Regions from separate parts of the Furfurilactobacillus rossiae genome, predicted to be linked through region 1. Evidence: predicted binding sites of a transcription regulator. Region 1 holds the regulator's gene; the other holds the start of a gene.
The links. Region 1 encodes HrcA, which represses chaperone genes, less so after heat shock. Its sites were predicted from a motif close to TTAGCACTCNNNNNNNNNGAGTGCTAA; they were not measured.
Positions count from the first base shown of each region.

Region 2: the regulator HrcA is predicted to act here: its motif matches at 4,456-4,482, upstream of clpP (ATP-dependent Clp endopeptidase proteolytic subunit ClpP).

Region 1 is NZ_CP040586.1:1,515,643-1,526,877, reverse strand. It holds gene infB (translation initiation factor IF-2) at 1-939, shown strand, start outside; gene rbfA (30S ribosome-binding factor RbfA) at 985-1,347, shown strand; gene truB (tRNA pseudouridine(55) synthase TruB) at 1,483-2,391, shown strand; gene ribF (riboflavin biosynthesis protein RibF) at 2,433-3,407, shown strand; gene hrcA (heat-inducible transcriptional repressor HrcA) at 3,618-4,661, shown strand; gene grpE (nucleotide exchange factor GrpE) at 4,715-5,311, shown strand; gene dnaK (molecular chaperone DnaK) at 5,340-7,205, shown strand; gene dnaJ (molecular chaperone DnaJ) at 7,380-8,513, shown strand; gene lepA (translation elongation factor 4) at 8,775-10,616, shown strand; gene LROSL1_RS07230 (hypothetical protein) at 10,686-11,021, shown strand.
Region 2 is NZ_CP040586.1:2,062,007-2,073,241, forward strand. It holds gene LROSL1_RS10020 (SDR family NAD(P)-dependent oxidoreductase) at 1-319, opposite strand, end outside; gene LROSL1_RS10025 (hypothetical protein) at 1,136-1,288, opposite strand; gene nhaC (Na+/H+ antiporter NhaC) at 1,462-2,898, opposite strand; gene LROSL1_RS10035 (prenyltransferase) at 3,406-4,323, opposite strand; gene clpP (ATP-dependent Clp endopeptidase proteolytic subunit ClpP) at 4,515-5,111, shown strand; gene LROSL1_RS10045 (ATP-binding cassette domain-containing protein) at 5,263-6,861, opposite strand; gene LROSL1_RS10050 (TetR/AcrR family transcriptional regulator) at 6,998-7,579, opposite strand; gene LROSL1_RS10055 (SDR family oxidoreductase) at 7,728-8,648, shown strand; gene whiA (DNA-binding protein WhiA) at 8,735-9,679, opposite strand; gene LROSL1_RS10065 (gluconeogenesis factor YvcK family protein) at 9,720-10,712, opposite strand; gene rapZ (RNase adapter RapZ) at 10,721-11,235, opposite strand, start outside.

The sequences.
Region 1 (11,235 bases):
GGTCGTGGCCCTGTTGCCACTGTCTTGGTTCAAGAAGGCACCCTTGAAGTCGGTGATCCAATTGTTATTGGGAACACTTACGGACGGATTCGGACCATGAACAATGATCGTGGTCGGACCGTTAAAGAAGCTACACCTGCAACACCAGTGGAAATCACTGGGATGAACGATGTACCAGAAGCCGGCGACAAGTTTGTTGTCTTTGAAGATGAAAAATCTGCTCGGGCAGCTGGTGAGGAACGTGCTAAACGTGCCTTAGTTGAAGAACGCTCACATGCTAACCACGTGACGTTGGACAATCTGTTCGACACCATGAAGGAAGGCGAAATGAAGGAAGTTGACGTTATCATCAAGGCCGATGTTCAAGGTTCTGTTGAAGCATTAGCAACTTCATTCCAGAAGATTCAGGTTGATGGTGTTCGGGTTAACATTATTCATCAGGCCGTTGGTGCCATTAATGAAAGTGATGTTACTCTAGCCGAAGCTTCAAATGCAATCATTGTTGGCTTTAACGTTCGTCCGACTGCTCAAGCCAAGTCGCAAGCTGATAGCGATGGTGTGGACATTCGTTTGCACAACGTTATCTACAATGCTATCGATGAAATTGAATCAGCCATGAAGGGTATGCTTGAACCTGTCTACAAAGAAGAGGTTACCGGTCAGGTTGAGGTTCGTGAACTTTACAAAGTTTCTAAAGTCGGAACTGTTGTCGGTGGTATGGTTACGGAAGGCTACATCAGCAGCGATGCCGGTGTTCGTTTGATCCGTGATGGCGTTGTCGTTTACGAAGGTAAGTTAGGCTCTCTACAACGGTTCAAGGATCAGGTTAAGCAGGTTAAAGCTGGTTTTGATCTTGGTCTAACCATTGCTGGTTATAACGACATCAAGGTTGGCGACGTTATCGAAGCCTTCGTGATGAAGGAAGTTCCCGTCGAATAATCTCGATAGTTTAGTAAATTCAAGTAACGTTAGGAGTGAAAGACGATGCCAAATAAGCATTATCGTGTGGGTCGCCTGGAACAGGAGATTCAACGTGAAGTTGCTGATATTTTGCTTAAACGGGTTCGTGATCCTCGTGTAGCCGGTGTCACTATTACCGGTGTTGAGGTAACGGGCGACTTGCAAGAGGCAACATTGTATTACAGTATCTTGTCCGACAAGGCAAGTGATAACGAAAAGGCTGCAGCTGGATTGAGCAAGGCTAGTGGTTTGATTCGTAGCGAACTTGGCAGTCGGCTAAGCATTTACAAGACACCTGAAATCACGTTTGAGCAAGATAAATCCGTTCAGTATGGTAATCATATTGATGAATTAATTAATAAATTACACCAACAAGAACGTGACTAATCATTAAAGCGACTGCCAAGACTGGCAGTCGCTTTTTAGTTTTTGCTAGGTTATAATTGTGACCGTTATTAATTCAAATTGATGGACCGCTGTAGGCTGGTGCATCCTTAAAAGATGAAGTGAGGTTCTGCTGCCATGGAAGGCATTTTGCCGATTAATAAGCCGCGTGGAATGACGAGTCATGACGTGGTTTTTAAACTGAGAAAAATATTGCACACAAAAAAGATTGGCCATTCAGGAACGTTAGATCCCAATGTTGATGGTGTGTTGCCTATCTGTGTGGGACCGGCTACGAAGGTCGTGCCGTATTTAATGGCGTCAGGGAAAGTTTACCGTGGCACAGTAACGTTGGGGTTTGCCACGGAAACCGAAGATTTAGACGGGGCAGAGATTGCTCGAAAACCGTTGCCGCAGCCATTTACTGATGCTCAAATTTTGCACGCTATGATGGGACTGATTGGTGACATTGATCAAATTCCACCGATGTATTCAGCAGTCAAAGTTAATGGGCGCAAGTTATACGAGTACGCTCGGGCTGGGGAAACAGTTGAACGTCCATTGCGTCACATTCATGTTGATCGTTTCGAACAAACGGGACCAACGAGTTTCGACAAAGAAAACGGAACTCAAGTGATTCCGTTTGAAATTGGCTGTGGTAAGGGGACTTATGTTCGAACGCTTTCCGTTCAATTGGGTGAAGCATTGGGTGTCCCCGCCGTTATGAGCGATTTGACACGTTTGAAAAGTGGTGGCTTTGATCTGTCACAAACAGTCACTTTAGAACAGGTTGCCGACGCAATGACTACCGGCACTATTAATCAGTATTTATTGCCAATTGATGTTGCGCTGGCTCATTATCCCGTGACAGAGCTAACGTTAGCTGAATGGCAGATTGTTACAAATGGCGGTTTTTTGTCGCCCTCTGTATTAGTTGATCAAAAGGTCACTGCCCTTAAGTTCCAGAATCATATTAAGGCGCTTTACCAATTGTCAACTGACGGTAAAGTAGCCAAGCCACTGAAAATGTTTTCGAATCATCTGTAATGAATGTAAATTAAAATTTTTGATATTGAAGGTGCGAAACATTGCAAGTTATTTATTTACGACATCCATACCGACCAGAACAAATTCCTGATGGACCGGTTGTTTTAGCAATGGGATTTTTCGATGGTGTGCATATTGGTCATCAAACGGTAATTGAGCGGGCACGTAAATTGGCCAATGAACGAGGTGTCAAGCTTGCGGTGCTGACATACACGCATCATCCTTCAATTGTCTACAAGACATCCGTTGACTCCTTTCGCTATTTATCGACGTTTGACCGTAAATTAGAATTATTAGATCAGCTCGGCGTTGATATTGTGTATGGCATTAGTTTTACCTCCCAGTTATCGGCGGTTGCTCCACAGAAATTTGTTGACGATTACATGGTTGGTTTGCATGCGGTGGCCGTGGTTGCCGGATTTGATCACACGTATGGCAAAAAGGCAATTGCTGGTATGGCACAATTGCCGACTTATGCTAAAGGGCGTTTTGATGTGGTCGAGGTCAAACAAGTGGCAATTGACCAGGCCAAGGATAGTTCGACGCGAATTCGTGAGTTAATTGATGATGGCCAACTGGCACAAGCCAACGAGTTGTTGGGTTACACCTACCAAACTACTGGAATTATTGTTCATGGTGAGGCGCGTGGACGCACATTAGGCTATCCAACGGCTAATGTTGATCCGACAGCGAGTGAACGGGTTCCAGGAATTGGAATTTACGCTGTGTGGCTCCAAATCGGGCAGCAATGGTATCCGGGCATGGCTTCAATAGGTCGCAACGAAACGTTTGGTGAACATCGGCCTATCACTATCGAGATTAATCTACTTGATTTTAATCAGGAAGTTTACGGTGAAGAGGTTAAGGTCGCTTGGGGTGCGTATCTGCGTGGTCAAGTTAAGTTTGACGGTGCGGATGCTTTGGTGCATCAACTAGACCAGGATGCTGCAGACACTCGCGCCTTCATGACGAAACACCGACAAGGACCCGTTGAACGTTTATCGATGAAACAGTAACTTTTTAATGAAAGAACGGTTTTTCCCCACATTTAGGAAAGAGCCGTTCTTTTGTTGCCATTTTGAGGTTTTTTCGATGGTTAATTGCGTTGAAAAAAATAATTAACAAAAGATGTTTGAAGTCGCCAAAATTGTTTGACTTTGTTTGACCAAGTTGTTATATTAGTAACTGTTCTTAGCACTCAAATAGCGTAAGTGCTAAAAGGGGTGATTAAGACGCTAACAGAACGACAAAAAGTGATTTTGCAGGCGATCGTGCGTGAGTATACGGAAACCGGTGCGGCAGTTGGGTCTAAGGCCCTTGCAGCGCGCTTACCGATTCACGTTAGCTCTGCAACAATTCGCAATGAAATGGCATCGTTGGAAGAACAGGGTTATGTTCAAAAAGAGCATACGTCTTCGGGACGGATTCCGTCGCTGGCAGGTTACCGTTATTATGTTGACCATCTTGTTAATAATGATGCGGTGGCACATGCCGATATTCAGTTAATCCAAAATGAATTGAGCGGTTCTTTTAATAAGATTGATGAAATCATTGAAGAGTCGGCCAATTTATTATCGGAATTGACGTCATATACTGCTTTCACACTTAAGCCTGAACAGGCAGATGCGCGACTAAGTGGTTTTCGGTTAGTGCCTTTAGGCAATCGACAGGTGATGGCAATTTTGGTAATGGACAGCGGTGAAGTTGCTAATCAAACGTTCACGATTCCACGCTCAATGTCCAGCGATCAGCTGGAAACAGTGGTTCGTCTGATTAATGATCAGTTAGTTGGTTTGCCAATTACTGAAATTGTGGACAAACTGCGTGTGGAAATTCCTGCAAAAGTTGGTCAATATATGCAAACCCCGGAAGGTTTTTTACAAATCTTCGGTCGTGTATTAGATCAAGCAGCTACGGAACGTTTCTTCGTTGGCGGCCGCTTAAACTTGCTGAACTTTTCCGTTAACCACAACCCGCAGGACTTAAAATCGCTGTATCAATTGTTTGATACGTCAGATGATATCGCCAGTGTTTTAAGTCCACCGGACAATAAAGTACAGGTGAAGATTGGTAATGAGATTACCAATGATTTACTTAAGCATTATAGTTTGGTTACAGGAACTTACGATGTGGGTTCCCACGGAAGAGGTATGATTGCCGTGTTAGGTCCAACACGGATGCCATATTCGCGAATGATTGGTTTAGTTGGTGCATTCCGACAAGAACTGGCCGCTAAGCTTTTGGATTATTATCGAAACCTGGATGACTAAGGCTTTTACCAGTTACCAGTGGTTTGACTATAAAATTAAATGGAGGTGGCAGTTTGTCAAACAAAAAAGAAGCCCAATCATCAGCAGCAAAAGATGATCAACAGGCTAAGGCAAACGCAGCTAAGGCGAAGGATCCAACGGCTAAGGACATTAAGAAAAAGGTTCAGCAGCCAACGGAAAATGATACCGTCGATCAATCTGCTGAAATTGATAAGCTGAATGATAAATTAGCGGAGAAGGACGATCAATTACTTCGAGCACAGGCAGAAATTGCCAACATTCAACAGCGGCAAAAGAAAGAAACCGCCCAGTTGATGAAGTACGATGGTCAACAATTGGCACACGACGTGGTTCCCGAGCTGGATAACCTTGAGCGTGCCTTGAATACTGACGTTCAGGATGAAGCTGCAAAACAGTTGAAACACGGTGTTGAAATGGTGTATAACCACCTTCAAAATGCTTTGAAGGAAAATAACGTGACGGAGATTGAAGCACTCAACAAACCGTTTGATCCAACGTTGCACCAAGCAGTCCAGACCACACCGGTTGGCCCCGATCAGAAACCGGATACTGTTGTGGCAGTGCTTCAAAAGGGCTACATGCTTAAAGATCGCGTTTTACGTCCAGCAATGGTCGTTGTCGCGCAGTAAGCAATTAGATTAAATAATAAGGAAGTTTATAAAAATGGCTAAAATTATTGGAATTGACTTAGGTACTACGAACTCAGCGGTTGCTGTTCTTGAAGGCAGTCAACCAAAGATTATCGCTAATCCAGAAGGTAATCGGACAACGCCTTCCGTTGTCTCATTCAAGAATGGTGAGACACAGGTTGGTGAAGTTGCCAAACGACAAGCAATCACTAACCCTAACACCGTTCGTTCAATCAAGCGTCACATGGGTGAGGCAGGTTACACGGTTGATATTGAAGGTAAGAAATATACTCCTCAAGAAATTTCAGCAATGATTTTACAATATATCAAGGGGTTTGCTGAAGATTACCTTGGTGAAAAGGTTGAACAAGCAGTTATTACTGTTCCTGCTTACTTCAACGATGCACAACGTCAAGCAACAAAAGATGCTGGTAAAATTGCCGGTTTAAACGTTGAACGAATCATTAACGAACCAACGGCTTCAGCACTTGCTTATGGTTTGGACAAAAAAGACAAAGATGAAAAAATCTTAGTTTACGACCTTGGTGGTGGGACATTTGATGTTTCTATCCTTGAATTAGGTGACGGTGTCTTTGATGTTCTGTCAACCAATGGTGACACGCATCTTGGTGGTGATGACTTTGACCAGAAGATCATTGACTGGTTAGTTGATGGCTTTAAGAAGACCAACGGTGTGGACTTATCTAAAGACACCATGGCTATGCAACGGTTGAAGGATGCTGCTGAAAAGGCCAAGAAGGATCTGTCAGGTGTTAATGAAGCACAAATTAGTTTGCCATTTATTTCCAGTGGTGATAACGGCCCATTACATTTGGAAGAAACCTTGTCACGTGCACAATTTAACCAAATGACGGCTGACTTAATCGAACGGACTAAAACACCCGTTCAAAATGCTTTGCGCGATGCTGACTTATCAATGGACGACATTGACGAAGTTATCTTAAACGGTGGTTCTACTCGGATTCCAGCTGTTCAAGAGGCTGTTAAGGACATGGCAGGTAAGGAACCTAACCATTCTATCAACCCTGATGAAGCCGTTGCTCTTGGTGCCGCTGTTCAAGGTGGTGTTATCACTGGTGATGTGAAGGATGTTGTTTTGCTTGACGTTACGCCATTGTCACTTGGTATCGAAACCATGGGTGGTGTCTTCACGAAGTTGATTGATCGTAACACAACGATTCCAACGTCTAAGAGTCAAACATTCTCAACTGCTGCTGATAACCAACCAGCCGTTGATATTCACGTGCTCCAAGGTGAACGGCCAATGGCAGCTGATAACAAGACATTGGGTAACTTCCAATTAAGTGATATTCCAGCTGCACCTCGTGGTGTGCCACAAATTCAAGTCACGTTCGACATTGATAAGAACGGGATCGTTAACGTTTCCGCTAAGGATATGGGAACGAACAAGGAACAAAAGATTACCATTAAGAGTAACTCCGGTTTGTCTGACGATGAAATCGAACGGATGAAGAAGGAAGCCGAAGAAAACGCTGATGCCGATAAGAAACGCAAGGAAGACGCTGACCTTAAGAACGAAGTCGATCAATTATTGTTCCAAGTTGACAAGACTTTGGAAGAACTCAAGGGTAAGGTTTCTGATGACGAAGTTAAGAAGGCAACCGATGCACGTGATGCATTGAAGAAGGCCCAATCTGATAACAACGTTGAAGAAATGAAGACCAAGAAGGATGAATTGAACAAGATCGTTCAAGACCTTACGGTTAAGTTGTATCAACAAAACGCTAGTTCCGGACAAGCTGCCGATGGTTCTGCGGCTGGTCAGGATGGCAGTCAAGCAGGTTCTGCTGACGGCGATGGCAAGACAGTTGACGGCGACTTTAAAGAGGTTAACCCTGACGACAAGAAGTAGTTTCTCGCATAAGAAATAGCGATACAAGAGTCAAAGGCGCATGCGCATCTTTGACTCTTTGTGTATGTGAGGACCATTTCTGTGGTAAACTTACGCAATACTAAACAAAAGGCAGAAGCTCATAGTATCGGTACTAGGTTATCGAGATGACAAGCTTTAATTGGGGGTTCACACATGTCTCAAGGAAGAGACCCGTATGACGTGCTCGGCGTGGGCCGGGATGCGTCTCAGGATGAGATTAAAAAGGCGTTTCGCAAACTTTCCAAAAAGTACCATCCGGACTTGAATAAGGCCCCAGATGCTGAGGAAAAGTTTAAGGAAGTTGCTGATGCTTACGAAAAGATTGGCGATCCGCAAAAGCGCCAACAATATGACCAATATGGTGATGCTGGGCAGCAGTTCGGCGGTGGCCAAGGTGGTTTCGGAGGTCAGGGCTTTGGCGGCTTTAGTGGTGGTCAAAGCTTTGGCGGTTTTGACGATATCTTTAGTCAAATGTTTGGGGGCGGTGGTGCATCTCGCCGCAATCCAAGCGCACCGCAACCTGGTCAGGACTTACAGTACTCGATGAGCTTGAAGTTCGAAGAAGCCATTTTCGGTAAAAAAACAACAATTAAATATGACCGTGAAGAAGTTTGCCACACTTGTGGCGGTAATGGAGCTAAACCCGGTACTTCTCCGGTAACGTGTCATAAATGTGGTGGTACTGGGTACGTTGAAACAGTCCGGAACACACCACTTGGTCAGATGCGTTCACAACAAGTTTGTGACGTTTGTGGCGGAACTGGTAAAGAAATCAAAGAAAAGTGCCCAACTTGTCATGGTACAGGTCACAACACTGAAAATCACGAAATCGAAGTCACTGTTCCTGCAGGTGTCGACGATGGTCAACAAATGCGGTTACAAGGTCAAGGTGAGGCTGGAACGAATGGCGGTCCTTACGGAGACCTGTACATTGTCTTCACGGTTCAACCAAGCAAAGACTTTCAGCGTGATGGTGCCGACATTTACTTCAGTCAACCACTGACGTTTGCTCAAGCCGCGTTAGGTGACGAAATTGAAGTAAAAACAGTGCATGGTAACGTTAACTTGAAGATTCCAGCTGGCACTCAGACTGGTACTAATTTCAGGTTGCGCGGTAAGGGTGCACCTCATTTGCGTGGTAATGGTAATGGTGATGAACGGGTTACAGTAACTGTTCAAACGCCTAAGGGTCTTAATAAGGCTCAAAAGGATGCGCTTAAGGCTTTTGCTAAAGCTAGCGGCGAGGATGTCCCAACTGGTCATGGCGGTCTATTCGGCCGACGTTAACAAGCAGTTGAACGAAATGAATGATAAAGGCGTATTCTGCGGTAAAATGACTGCGGGATACGTCTTTATCTTTATACTGGCGAGTTTAAGCTTTGTCGATTATTTGAATGCTAGTGGAGACTTTAGGCGATCATTTGTTTGATATAAATTGTCGCAGGGCAAGATCATTGGTATAATAAGTGTTTAGAATTCAACGTTATCAAAAGGTAATGTGTAACAATACCGAAGGTTAGCTTCGTGAGTTGCAGGGAGGAAATGTGCATGGATCTAACGGAAATGCAGGAACGACAGCGACATATTCGAAATTTTTCGATTGTTGCCCATATCGATCACGGTAAATCAACCTTGGCTGATCGCATTCTAGAATTGACCGATACTGTGTCCAAACGGGAAATGCAGAATCAAGTGCTAGATGACATGCCGCTGGAGCGTGAACGTGGGATTACAATCAAGTTAAACGCAGTGGAGTTACACTATCACGCGAAGGACGGGGAAACCTATATCTTTCACTTAATTGATACGCCTGGACACGTGGATTTTTCTTATGAAGTCTCACGCTCATTAGCGGCGTGTGAAGGGGCTTTATTGGTGGTAGATGCTGCTCAGGGTGTAGAAGCACAGACATTAGCGAATACGTATTTAGCGTTAGATAATGATCTAGAGATTCTGCCAGTTATTAACAAGATTGACTTGCCATCGGCTCAGCCAGAAGTTGTTCGTGAGGAAATTGAAGAAGATATTGGGATTGATGCATCTAATGCTGTTTTAGCAAGTGCCAAGAGTGGGATTGGGATAACTGATATTCTTGAGCAAATCGTGCACCAGGTACCGGCGCCAACTGGTGATTTGGACAAACCATTAAAAGCGTTGATTTTTGATTCAATCTATGATGATTATCGTGGGGTTGTTTTGAGCCTCCGAATTATGGAGGGAACGGTTAAGCCCGGTGACCACATTCGTTTGATGAATTCGGGAACAGAGTATGAAGTGACCGAAGTCGGCGTTAACTCGCCGAAGCCAATCAAACGTGACGTGTTGATGGCGGGGGATGTTGGCTATATCACTGCATCCATTAAGGACATTGCGGATACACGAGTGGGTGATACGGTGACGGATGCTGTTAATCCGACCGAAAAGGCCTTACCAGGTTATCGTAAGATGAATCCAATGGTCTACGCAGGATTATATCCAACCGATAATGGTAAGTACAACGACTTGCGTGACGCTTTGGAGAAGTTACAGCTTAACGATGCAGCATTAGTTTTTGAACCGGAGAAGTCACAGGCATTGGGCTCAGGTTTTCGTTGTGGATTCCTAGGAATGCTGCATATGGACGTGGTTCAGGAACGGTTAGAACGTGAGTTTGATTTGGACTTAATTACGACGGCACCGTCTGTTACGTATCATGTTGATATGACTGATGGTTCTCAAGTCATTGTGGAAAATCCTTCTGAAATGCCTGACCCATCTAACATTAAAACAATCAATGAGCCTTACGTTAAGGCAACCATCATGGTGCCAAATGATTACGTTGGTGCGGTGATGGAATTATGTCAGCGAAAACGCGGTGACTTTGATACGATGGCATATCTTGATGATCACCGGGTAAACGTGATATACTACATGCCATTATCTGAAATCATCTTTGACTTTTTTGACCGTCTTAAAAGTAGCACCCGTGGTTATGCATCCTTAGATTATGAGTTGGATGAATACCGACCAGGCGATCTTGTTAAGATTGATATCTTACTGAACGGGGATAAAGTTGATGCGCTGAGTTTTATTGTTGCACGCGAATTTGCAGCCAATCGTGGTCGGACCATTGTTGGTCGTTTAAAAACAATCATTCCTCGTCAGAACTTTGAAATCCCAGTCCAAGCGGCCATTGGTGCCAAAGTAGTGGCCCGGTCTGACATCAAGGCTTATCGGAAAGATGTAACGGCTCACTTATATGGTGGTGACCGTACGCGGCGGATGAAGTTACTCGAGAAGCAAAAAGTCGGTAAAAAACGGATGAAAGCCGTCGGAATCGTTGATGTGCCACAAGAAGCATTTATGGCTGTTCTTCAGACTGACGAAGAAGAAAGTCATAAAACAAAATAATTGTTCATTTGACATTGACTATTGGTGAATTAATGAGCAAAATAAGAAAGACAAATTGGAGGTGAGCGTGTGTTAGCACGGACCAAAACGTTTTTGAAAGCAAGTCAGTTTAAATATGAGAAGACGTATATTCGGCCGATGATGGTGCCACAACACGTGTACGTTCTCCGCTTTGGTAAGAAGAAGCTCAATAACCGTTTGATTGCTAAGTACAGTCATAGTTGGACTGGGCGGTTAAAGATTGACGAGATTGATCTTCGTCTTCACGGACAGCATAATCCGCGGGTATTCCAAGATGAAAATGAGTTATTGAAATACTTGGCCAGCCACATTTTGACAGATGATGGGCGGGAACGGTATGCAAAAGTTCGGAAAGCGGCCGAGCGGGAACACGTTGGTGAATAAACTGGTGTGGGTGCCTTCGGTGTTTTAAGCCACTGATAATAACTGATTAATATCTCTTTGTGTCGATTAGTAGACTAATTCGGCGCAGAGAGATTTTTTTATTCTACGGACGAAGATCGGCCTGTTATGTCCACTAGTTGCGCTGGCCTAGTAGGCTATTAATCTAGTGGTTTCAACAGTTGGTTATAGAAATGATAAACTGTTGGTACAAGCT
Region 2 (11,235 bases), 550 kb from region 1:
AATCACGGGTCGGTAACTCCCACATCCGTCCTGGCAATGCGATACCGGCGTTATTGATTAATAAATCAATTTGATTAAACTTAGCCATCGTTTGATCAACTGCATCGTTAACAGCATCCTCTTTGGTGATATCCGCGGTAATCATAATGGCGTCAGCACCAGCATCCGTGACATTCTTGTATGTTTCCTTTAATGCTGGCTCATCGATATCAACTATTGCCAACTTCATGCCCCGACGAGCACCCTCTTCAGCAATAACCTGGCCAAACCCGTGTGCGGCACCAGTAATAAACATAACCTTATCCTTAAAATCCTTCATAACACTGCTCCTCCTAAACGTTTTCACGACGCTCTAGAAATCGTTATTGTTGTGCTTATGAACGTTATGAGTACGTTTTAATATAATAATTTTTGTGAGCTTATTACCAAAAAATCCCCTGGAGATATTCAAACGTTATGTAACTAACTCTTGAATACACCTATATGTTAGCGCTTACACTAAACTTCAATAAGGGACAATCCATACAATAATCTGTAGATAGGACTGTACCTTTTTCACATTGTCGGAATAAAGAGCTGATAATCAAGGAATTATCAACTGTTGAGTAGGAAAACAAAATTAGCTTTATGAGAGTTTGTCGAGTTTCTTCTTTATCAACTGAATAAACTAAAGTATGTCAGTGATGATGCTAATACCCGTTTTCTGCTTCATAGTCGTAACGCGCTTTGACACCCCAGAGACCTGTTCGGCAACAAACCCAATTTTTTCTATTACATTATCGCAAACGCGCTCTCACCCACCGAAGTCTGTGCATAACCCGTTTTCCTGCTTCATAGTCATAACGCGCTTCGACACCCCAGAGACCTGTTCGGCAACAAACCCAATTTTTTCTATTACATTGTCGCAAACGCGCTCTCACCCACTGAAGTCTGTACATAACCCAAATACGCCGCCATAAAGACAAAGTTCGTCTTCATGACGGCGTATTTACGTTATTGCTCGACTTCAAACCGTGGGTGATCACACTCTAAAATAAAAAAACCGCAACCCCATCATTTTCATGACGAGATTGCGGGACTAAATGCTTTTTGATGTACTGAATTAGAGACGATCAGAAAAGCCTACCAACCGAAATTACTTAGCCTTTGGAGCTGCTTCGATCGTGTCAGTCTTACCAGCAGCCCAACGTTGGATTGCGGCAATTTCTTTTTCACGGCGAATACGACGTTGACGTTTAGCAACGGGACGTTGGCCGGCGAATGAGTTCAATGGTTTCTTTTCTGCCATGATGCTTCTCCTCTCAATACTGTGTTTAATAACACGTAATACTATACCAGCTTTAGACAACGTGAGCAAGCCCGGTTTAGTCATCAATGTAATAACCGCACCACAAACGGCCATAATAATTATTTTATTTTGGTCACGACCTCGTTCACACGCTACCGTTTTAACCGGACGTATTACTCTTCCACAGCCGTTGAAGCCGTGACCTGCTTAAAATTTTCTGGCTCCGTTTTTGCAACGTCTTGATGCTTCAAACCGATACCAGTCAAGCCACTTAATATAGAAAATACTGGTGACAATAAGCTAAATAATGCGAATGGTAAGTATTGCATCGTTGGAACACCAAGCGTGTTGGCTGCGAACACGCCGGCAACCCCCCACGGAATCAGGTAGTTAATAACCGTTCCGCCATCTTCAAGTGCCCGTCCTAATGCGACAGGAGCTAATCCGGATTCGTCAAATGTTTTCTTGAATGCCTTACCTGGAAGGATAACGGATAAGAATTGTTCACCGATGAAGATGTTAACGCCAATACTTGAGAGAACGACCGCAATGATCCGTTTGCCATCGGAGTTTAAATGCTTCGCAAACGGCGTCATCACAGCGTCAATCAGTCCAAACTGCATCAACAAACCACCAAGTGATAAGGTCAACACGATCAGTGAGACCGTTCCCATCATGCTTGCAATACCGCCACGTGATAATAATAAATCAACTTCTTTATTACCGGTGTGAGAAACAAATCCTGCTTCAATGATGCTAGCAATTTTGGTTAACTTAGTGCCTGGATGCTCAATCAGTAACATCACCAGCGAAACACCGATGTTTAAAAACAGGGTTGGAATCGCTGGCACTCGCCGCCATGCGCAAATGAACATGCACGCAATCGGCACAATCGCCCATGCTGAAATACTAAAATTGTTGTCTAAAATGTTGATGACATGATTGATGCTCGCTAAACTAGCACCCTTTTCGCCGCTGCCCATAATGGCAAATACAACTAACGCAATAATAAATGCGGGAATGGTGGACCACATCAAGTTCATAATGTGTTTGAATAGATCTGCATCAACAACCGCTGCAGTTAAGTTGGTTGATTCGGATAACGGTGACGATTTATCACCAAAAACTGCGCCGGAGATAATCGCGCCGGCCACTAAAGCTGGGTTAACGTGCATCGTAACGCCCATCCCGAAGAACGCAATGCCGACTGTAGAAATAACAGTAAAAGCACTACCGACGGCGCTACCAACCAGTGCGCAGACGACAAATACGGAAGGAACGAACCACTGAACACTGATTAAATGAAAACCGAAAACCATCAAGGATGGAATGATGCCAGCAGCAATCCATGTACTAATTAACGCACCAACCAGAATGAAAATGAAAATTGGGACAATCCCGGTTTCAATCCCATCCTTGATTCCTTCGTTAATTAACGACCATGGCAAACGGTGAGCAACACCCCATGCCATCAATAATCCCATAACTAACATAACGGGAACTTGGGGCGACAAACCAAATTTAATCACGCCAAATCCCATAATTAACAACATGCCTAGTAAGACAATTAGTGCTTCGTTACGACCAACTTTAAATGTTTGTTTTTCCATGTGAATACCTCATTTTTTGAATGTCCAAATTGTTGTAAACGTTGAGTGTCATTCATTGAGGTTCTATATCGAGGATTGCCCCCACAATTTTCTGTCATTTTCCATTGGCCCCCTTTTCTCTCTTTTTAATGCCGGACTGCGGCACCATTCTCCTAAATGTGCACCTAACTTCTGAATCCAAAGTTATGCAACACTCTAAATACAAAAAATCGTCCCTGCTATGCAATTATGCATAACAGGGACGATTAGTTTACCGTGGTACCACCCAGCTTAATAAAATGAGCCTAACGCCCATTATATTCACTCTCGCTGGGATAACGGTCCAACGGTGCCCGGTCATTTTCGTTTTCAGGTACTTCGATGAGATGATCCTGATCGGTTCGCAGCAACCACCGACTTCCTGACACACAGATCATTCACTACTAGGTTTGAAAACAATGATTAAATGTTGATTAGAAATATACTAGCATTTTAATCGTTTGTCAAATGATTTTCCTGATTTATTCTTCACAACCATGCGCCAATTGCAAACAGGGCAGTGTACCCAATGTAAAACAAAGATGTACTTTTAATCACTTTCATGTACGTTTTCTGCTTGTCTTGAACTGCGTAGAACGGTTTAATTCCTTGCCACATAATCGGCAGCAACACCACGCTTAGCACAGTGATCCACGGTGCCAGTCCCAAAACCAAGTTTACAATTGGCCATAAGCTGCCAACAATCAAGAAAACTTGCATCACTTGGACGGCCCGTTTGCGGCCAATGAAAAAAGCCAGTGTATGACGATTGTTTTTGATATCCTCGTCAAGATCCGCCGTGTTATTTCCTAATTGAACAGTAAAGAACAACAACGTAATTGGTAGACATAATGCAAACGTCGTACCCGCCACGCCCCATGTAAACGGACGCTGGCCGTAAATGCTGATGTAAACACAGACGAGTTCAATTAAATATGTAATGGAAAAAGCAACCACAGTTTCACAAATCGGCATGGCATTTAATGGATAGGGTCCCGCGGTGTAGAAAATACCGATTAGGTAACCAATAACCCCAAACAATAATACCGGCCATCCAGTACGCATGACTAAAACCACGCCAGGGATTGCAGAAATAATGTACAAGGTAACCGCTAGCCACCACACGCCACGCTTAGGCAAATGCAACCGGCCAATTGGATTTGTATGTGCAGCGTATCCTTCACGATCCGCGGCATGTACATAGTCATAGTAATTATCGGATACGTTAACTGCCAGGTCAAAAATGAACACATCCGCCAAACACAAAATAACGTTAAGCCAATTCACCACGCCATAACGATATTGAGCAATGGCAGAACCCAAAATGAACCACATAATATTTAACGGTGCGATATAAATCTCACTTAGCGTGACAAATACCGGCCACGTTAACCATTTTTTATTCATCTCTAACTCTCCTAACCCCTTGATACTCTAAGGCTATCACATTGCACACAACTTTTTATCACATTTTTTCAAACAATCGCACCATTTTGTTTGACCTTTTTTGACCTTTGGGTTAAACTACAATTACGTTGATTAGCAGAGCACCATTACAAGTGCTAAATAACAACGCAAATTACAAGGAGGCCTCAATTATGGCTTTGATTCCAACTGTTATTGAACAGTCCAGCCGTGGCGAACGTGCCTACGACATTTACTCACGACTATTAAAAGACCGGATCATTATGGTTTCCGGACCAATCGAAGATGACATGGCCAACGCCATCATCGCTCAATTGCTCTTCTTGGATGCCCAAGATTCTGATAAAGATATTTACATGTACATTAACTCACCCGGTGGTGTTATCACTTCCGGAATGGCAATCTACGACACCATGAACTTTGTTAAGTCTGATGTTCAAACGATTGTCATGGGAATGGCTGCTTCAATGGCTTCCATTCTGGCAACTTCTGGTGCTAAGGGCAAACGTTTTGCCTTACCACACTCAGAAATCTTGATTCACCAACCTTCTGGTGGTGCTCAAGGTCAACAAACTGAAATCGAAATCGTGGCTGAAGAAATTCTGAAGACACGGAAGATGATTAACAACTTGCTGGCTGAAAAGACTGGTCAAGACATTGAAACTATCAACAAGGATACTGAACGGGATAACTACATGACCGCTGAGCAAGCCTTAGATTATGGTTTGATTGACCACATTATGACTAACTCCAGCGAAATGCAAAAGTAGTCACAACAAGCAAAGACCTTCGTCAAATGACGAGGGTCTTTTTTTGCGTTTACAGTAAACAAAGAGGCCACAGTTAGTTGTTCATTAGCCATTTTAAGCTGTCCTGACGATGGCATTCGGGTGCATCTGTATGACCATCCATCATCAGGTTTTAGTTGAGCTCTTCTAATCGGCCATTGTTCAGTTGGTAGTGACGATCATACTTTGACAATAATTCGTGTGGAATATGATGGTCTACCTCGATCACTGTCAAATTAGTCAACGACAACAGTGTGTCATGAATCTGTCTTACCGTTGCTGAATCAAGGGAAGCTGTCCCCTCATCAATCAACAACACTTGTCGTTTAAATAACAATGCCCGCGCAATTTCAATGCGCTTTAACTGACCGCCTGAAAGATTTTTACCATCTTCGGCTATTTGCTGATTCAGCTTGGATTCTTTGATGACGTCACTGAGTCCAGCCTGTCTGACGGCTACTAAAATCGCACCCTCAGAAAATGGCATCCCTAAAGTCAGGTTATATCGGACAGTCTCGGCAAAGATAATCGGTATTTGTGAGACCTTGCTAAATAGATTTTCTACCTGAGCATCGTCATATTCCTGACCATTGAGTAACAGCTGTCCGTTTGTAACTGGCAACTCCTTTAACATAATCGACAGCAATGTTGATTTGCCCACCCCAGATGGGCCTTGAATCAACACTTTTTCGCCCTTCTGAACTCGCAAGTTAACGACATTTAAAATATCGCGATGTTCACGTTTAAAGCTGATATTTGTCAATCTCAATTCCTGAAACTGTGCCGATTTCATGGGCAACTCCGCTGTTACGCCTTCTTTGGAAATACTTCGACGCAACTGTTGGCGAATAGCCTTGGTACTGCCAATCTGGTTAATACAAGTCAGCATTTGATTGACGCTGTTTAAAATCATGTTGGTTGAATATTGGACTGCAACAAATTCCGGTAACGTTAACATTCCCGAAATAGTCAGGTAGATACCGATGGCAATCGGCGTTTCTGAAAATAGATAAAACAAATACATTAGCAGACTGTTGGCCAGTGCAATTCGATTCTTAAGCGCAGCATTCGCCTCTTCAACACTGCCGACATCCCTGAGTAGCTTAGTTCTGTAACCAGCCGCAGCATGATAGCGACGAATGGTCATTGCCCCATGTAATAGGTCCTTTACGCGTGTTGCCAACTGTGCATTTTTTTGTGACCAAACGGTTGCTTTAGTCGTCGTCCCTTTACTTGCCAAACGCTGAAAGACCGTTGGCACCAACATGAACGCTAAGAAAATCCCGGTTAGTCGAAAACTATTGTGTAACGCATATCCCATGGTAACCAAAATGGTCGTGCCGTATCCTAATAATCGAAACACGTTGCGCCAATAATTATCCTCGAGTAGCTTCAAATCATTCATTAAAAATGATAGACCATTTGCTTCGAAATCCTGCTGGCTGGGATCATCTCGCTCGACCTTTGCTTCTACATAACGGGTTTTTAGACGTAAATTGATAAACGCCACATTTTTATTGACTACCCAGCTTTGCTGGTATGACAAAAGCGAAAAGAATAAATATCCGCCTAGAACGATCGCCAGATAAATCCCAACGCCGGCCAAGTCACGCGTAGTAATCAGTTTAAAAATATAGGCATAGGTAGCCGTGTTAAAAGGAACTTCTAAGCCATTGATCAGCGCCACAACAATAGCGATGCTGAACCAACCGCGATGAATTATTTTGGTCATGCAATCTCCCCCATTCGCTCTTTATTAAAGCGAACCTATCACTGCTTGGGAGGCTACAACAACACCTTATTGTTAATATTTGCGTATATGCAAATTTATTTCTACCCACTAACCAGACTGTTTCTTTCGGCCTGAATTAGTTATTCTGAACCGCCTTCATTAGCATGCGTTGGATTCTTTCAAACGGCACGTCTGCCTCAGTGTACACACCTTGCCGCAAGTTGTCCGTGTGCAGTTTGATCGTCGAAAAAATAATGTTTCTAAGTAGTGAAATATCCACTTGCCGCAATGTTTTGTCAGCCAGCCCTTTAAATAACAACTGCTGTACGGCACTTTGATGAACGATGACATTAATTTGCTCACCAGCCTGCTCGTCAAAGACGTAATCCTCTTTTAACTTTTGAATGATCGTCATACTTTTAGGATAGGTCAAACCATAGTGAAACAGTTGCTCAAGATACTGTTTCATTGCTGTTTCAAACGACAGTGAACGCAAATCTTCCCCGCTGTCCTGAGCATACAAACGCTTCAATTCACGGACATATAGTGTAAGTAACAGTGCCTCACGATTCTTGAAATAAACGTAGATACTAGACTGGGAAATGCCAACTTGCTTAGCAATTTTTGTAGTTGAAACTGCACCGACACTATCGGTAATAATCAGATCGCCAGCAACATCAAGAATGCGATTATATTTTTGGTCGTCTTTTTTCTTCATCCTTCTGATCCCATTTCTTTAAAAGTAATTTATTTTAGTTTACCACTTGATACCGATAAGTCTATCGGTTATAATCTTTACCGATAGAGCTATCATTTATAAAACAAACTTTATCAAATAAATGAAATTTAAAAAGAAGGCACTTATTATGAAAGTTTTTGTTACAGGTGGTAATGGCTTCATTGGTCAGGTTGTTGTTAAAACCCTAATTAAACATGGTCATGAGGTTCTTGCACTGGCTCATTCAGATCATTCGGCTCAACAATTAACTCAGGCAGGCGCCACACCCGTTAAAGGCTCACTGAACGATTTAGATACCTTATCAACGGCCGCAAAGAGCAGTGATGGTGTTATTCACCTCGCTTTTACTAATGATTTTAACCATTATGATGAAGCCGTCGCTAAAGACATGGCTGCTGTCAAAGCGCTTGGCGATGCTTTAGCCAACACCGACAAGCCACTAGTTAATACATCTGGGACCTTAATGGCGGTTGGCATGGGACGCACTGCTACCGAACAGGACCATATGGCACACCCCGTTGGTCGAGCAGCTTCCGAAGCACTGGCGCTCAGTTATGCACAACAGGGCGTTCGCGCCAGCGTTGTTCGTTTAGCACCCACGGTTCATGACGTTCAGCGTCAAGGATTTGGTAGCATTCTGGCTCAAATGGCGGTTAATCAAGGTAAGATTGGCTACGTCGGTGATGGCGCCAATGTTTGGCCATCCGTTCATCGTAACGATGCAGCACAGCTGTTCGTGGCCGCATTAGAAAACGGCGAGGCCGGCGCGACCTATAACGCGGTTGCCGAAGAAGGTGTTCCTGTAAAGACCATTGTTGAAACAATTGGCAACACGTTGCGTGTGCCGGTAGAACACTTTGATGAAGAGACTGCTAAGGCCTACTTTGGCTGGTTTGAACCTACCGTTGTCGGCAGTAATCCCACCAGCAGCACGTGGACTCAAGCGGCGTTGGACTGGCATCCGCGCGAAACAGGTTTGCTTGACGATTTAAAGACATGTTTGAGCAACCCCGCCAATGTCGCCGCACTGCAACAGCCACGCAATTAACTCGAGCATAAATAAAATGACCGGTTTCCCAGTTAAAGGAAATCGGTCATTTTATTTATGCTCACATCAAACTACAAACACGACAACTACGCTGAAATAATGTCATCCTCACGCAGTTTATCAGCGAATTCATTGATTTTCCGCAAACGGTGATTAACGCCAGACTTGGAAATTGGTCCTCCCGGAATCAGGTCACCTAGTTCCTTCAAACTCACTTCACGATTGGCCAATCTAGTCTCGGCCATGGCCTGAAGCTTAGCTGGTAACTGACCTAATCCAACACGCGATTTGATGTACTCGATGTTATCAATTTGGCGAGAACTGGCAGATGCGACTTTCTCCATGTTCGCCGTCTCACAGTTAACAAGCCGATTGACTGAATTACGCATGTCACGCATAATGCGCACATCTTCAAACTTTAGCATGGCATTAGTCGCTCCAATTAAGGTGAGAAAATCAGAAATTTTCTCGCCTTCCTTAAGATAAGTAATGTAGCCACTTCGACGATTGGTCATTCGGGCGTTCAAGTCATACTGATTCATTAACTCACAAATCTGTTGATTCTGTTCTTCATACAAAGAATAAACCTCGAGATGATAACGACTGGTGTCCGGGTTATTAACCGAACCACCTGCCAAAAATGCGCCTCTTAAATACGAGCGAACTTCGCTATCTTCGGTAAGCACATTTTGTGGCACCACCTCTTCGATTCCCATGTCACCTAACACATGAAGATCGTTTAAAACTTGTTGCGTACCGGTCTTTAGCCGCACGACATACATGTTGTTTTTCTTAAGTTTGACGTTTTTACGAACAATCAGTTCTGCTTCCAAACGGTAAAACTGCTTTAATAATGCATAAATTCGTCGAGCAATCGCCGGATTTTCCGTTTGCACGTTTAACACAAACGCGTGGTTAACAATGCTGACCGCGCCGTTCATGCGAATCAAGGCCATTAATTCAGCCTTACCATTCGCCGCGTGCACCTTTAATCCAGTCAGCTCTTTTTTTACGTCACTGGCATAGGACATCGTGCTGCCTCCTTTTTTATCACCTTATCAATCAAGGCAGTTATTGAATATGTTTATGTGCAAGCAACTTCATCAGCTCGGCAACCACTTTGGTCCCGTCATGAAAAGCACCGGCATCCCGTAACTGTAGTAAATTGGCTCGAATTGAGCGGACACCCATCCTGGTCAATGCGTCGGTATCAGATGTCACTTGTGTTGACACCTCGTTCCAGCGTTTCCAATCCATGTAATCCTCTGGAACCCGTTCGGTATTCACAAGGACTGTATCCACGAAATTGGCGCCCAAATGCTTGTTTAATACCTGAACATGATCAGCATCAGTAAAGTGATCCGTTTCACCCTTCTGCGTCATAATGTTACAAATATACACAACTTCCGCAGGAGTATGCATAATTGCCTCGCCCACGTTTGACACCATCAGGTTTGGCAAAATGCTTGTAAATAGACTACCAGGTCCCAACACGATCAAATCGGCGCCTAAAATGGCATCGATTACGGCTGGCATGGCCTTAGCAATCTCATCGTCAGAATCTGGCTGTGGTGTGACCCACACCCGTTTAATCTGTTTGTGGGCAGCCGTGATTTCAGCCTCACCGGCGAGTTGCGTGCCATCGGTAAACTCAGCGTGAAGCACCAACGGTTCATTGGCAACTGGATAAACATGCCCATCTACATGCATCATTTCGGACAGTTCCTGAACAGCGCCAAACACGCCATGCTCCATTTCAGTAAGCGCCGCGATAATTAAATTACCAATCGCATGACCGGAGAAGAAGTTATCGTTAGCTTCAAACCGATACTGAAAAACCTTCAATTCCAATGGTGACAGCCGCGACAAGGCGGCCATGACATTACGAATATCACCAGGTGGCACAACGTTAATATAGTTCCGAATGATTCCCGAAGAACCACCGTCATCTGCGACCGTCACAACGGCAGTTACATCGACGTCCTGCTTATGCAGGGAATTAAGGACAACGGGCAAACCCGTGCCTCCGCCAATGACAACTACGCGTGGCCGCCGCTTCTCCATGATTTCTCTCATGAGCGGTTAACCGTTTCCTTTCGTTTCTCCACGTCACGATGACTGACATGGACGCGATAGTCCTGACTTAAATCTTTGCCTAGTCGCTCTGTGATAGCGACTGACCGATGTTGCCCACCAGTACAACCAATTGCAACGGTCAAACTGGTTTTGCCCTCTTTTTGATAGCCAGGCAAGGTCAGTTTTAAAAGCTCTAAAAACTGCTTGTAAAAGGATTCCGTGGCGGGCTGTTTCATTACGTAATCATACACAGCAGGGTCACGGCCAGTCAGTGATTTTAATTCAGGCACATAATATGGATTTGGTAAAAATCGAACGTCCATCACGATGTCCGCATCAATCGGCAAACCATATTTGTACCCAAATGACAAAATTTCAACATGAAATTCCGACTGTTTATCTTGATTTTCAAATTGTTCAAAAATATCTTCGCGTAGCTGACGTGGCGTCAAATGATCCGTGTTGATGACCAAGTCTGCCCGTTCCTTCATTTCCGACAGCAAGCTTCGCT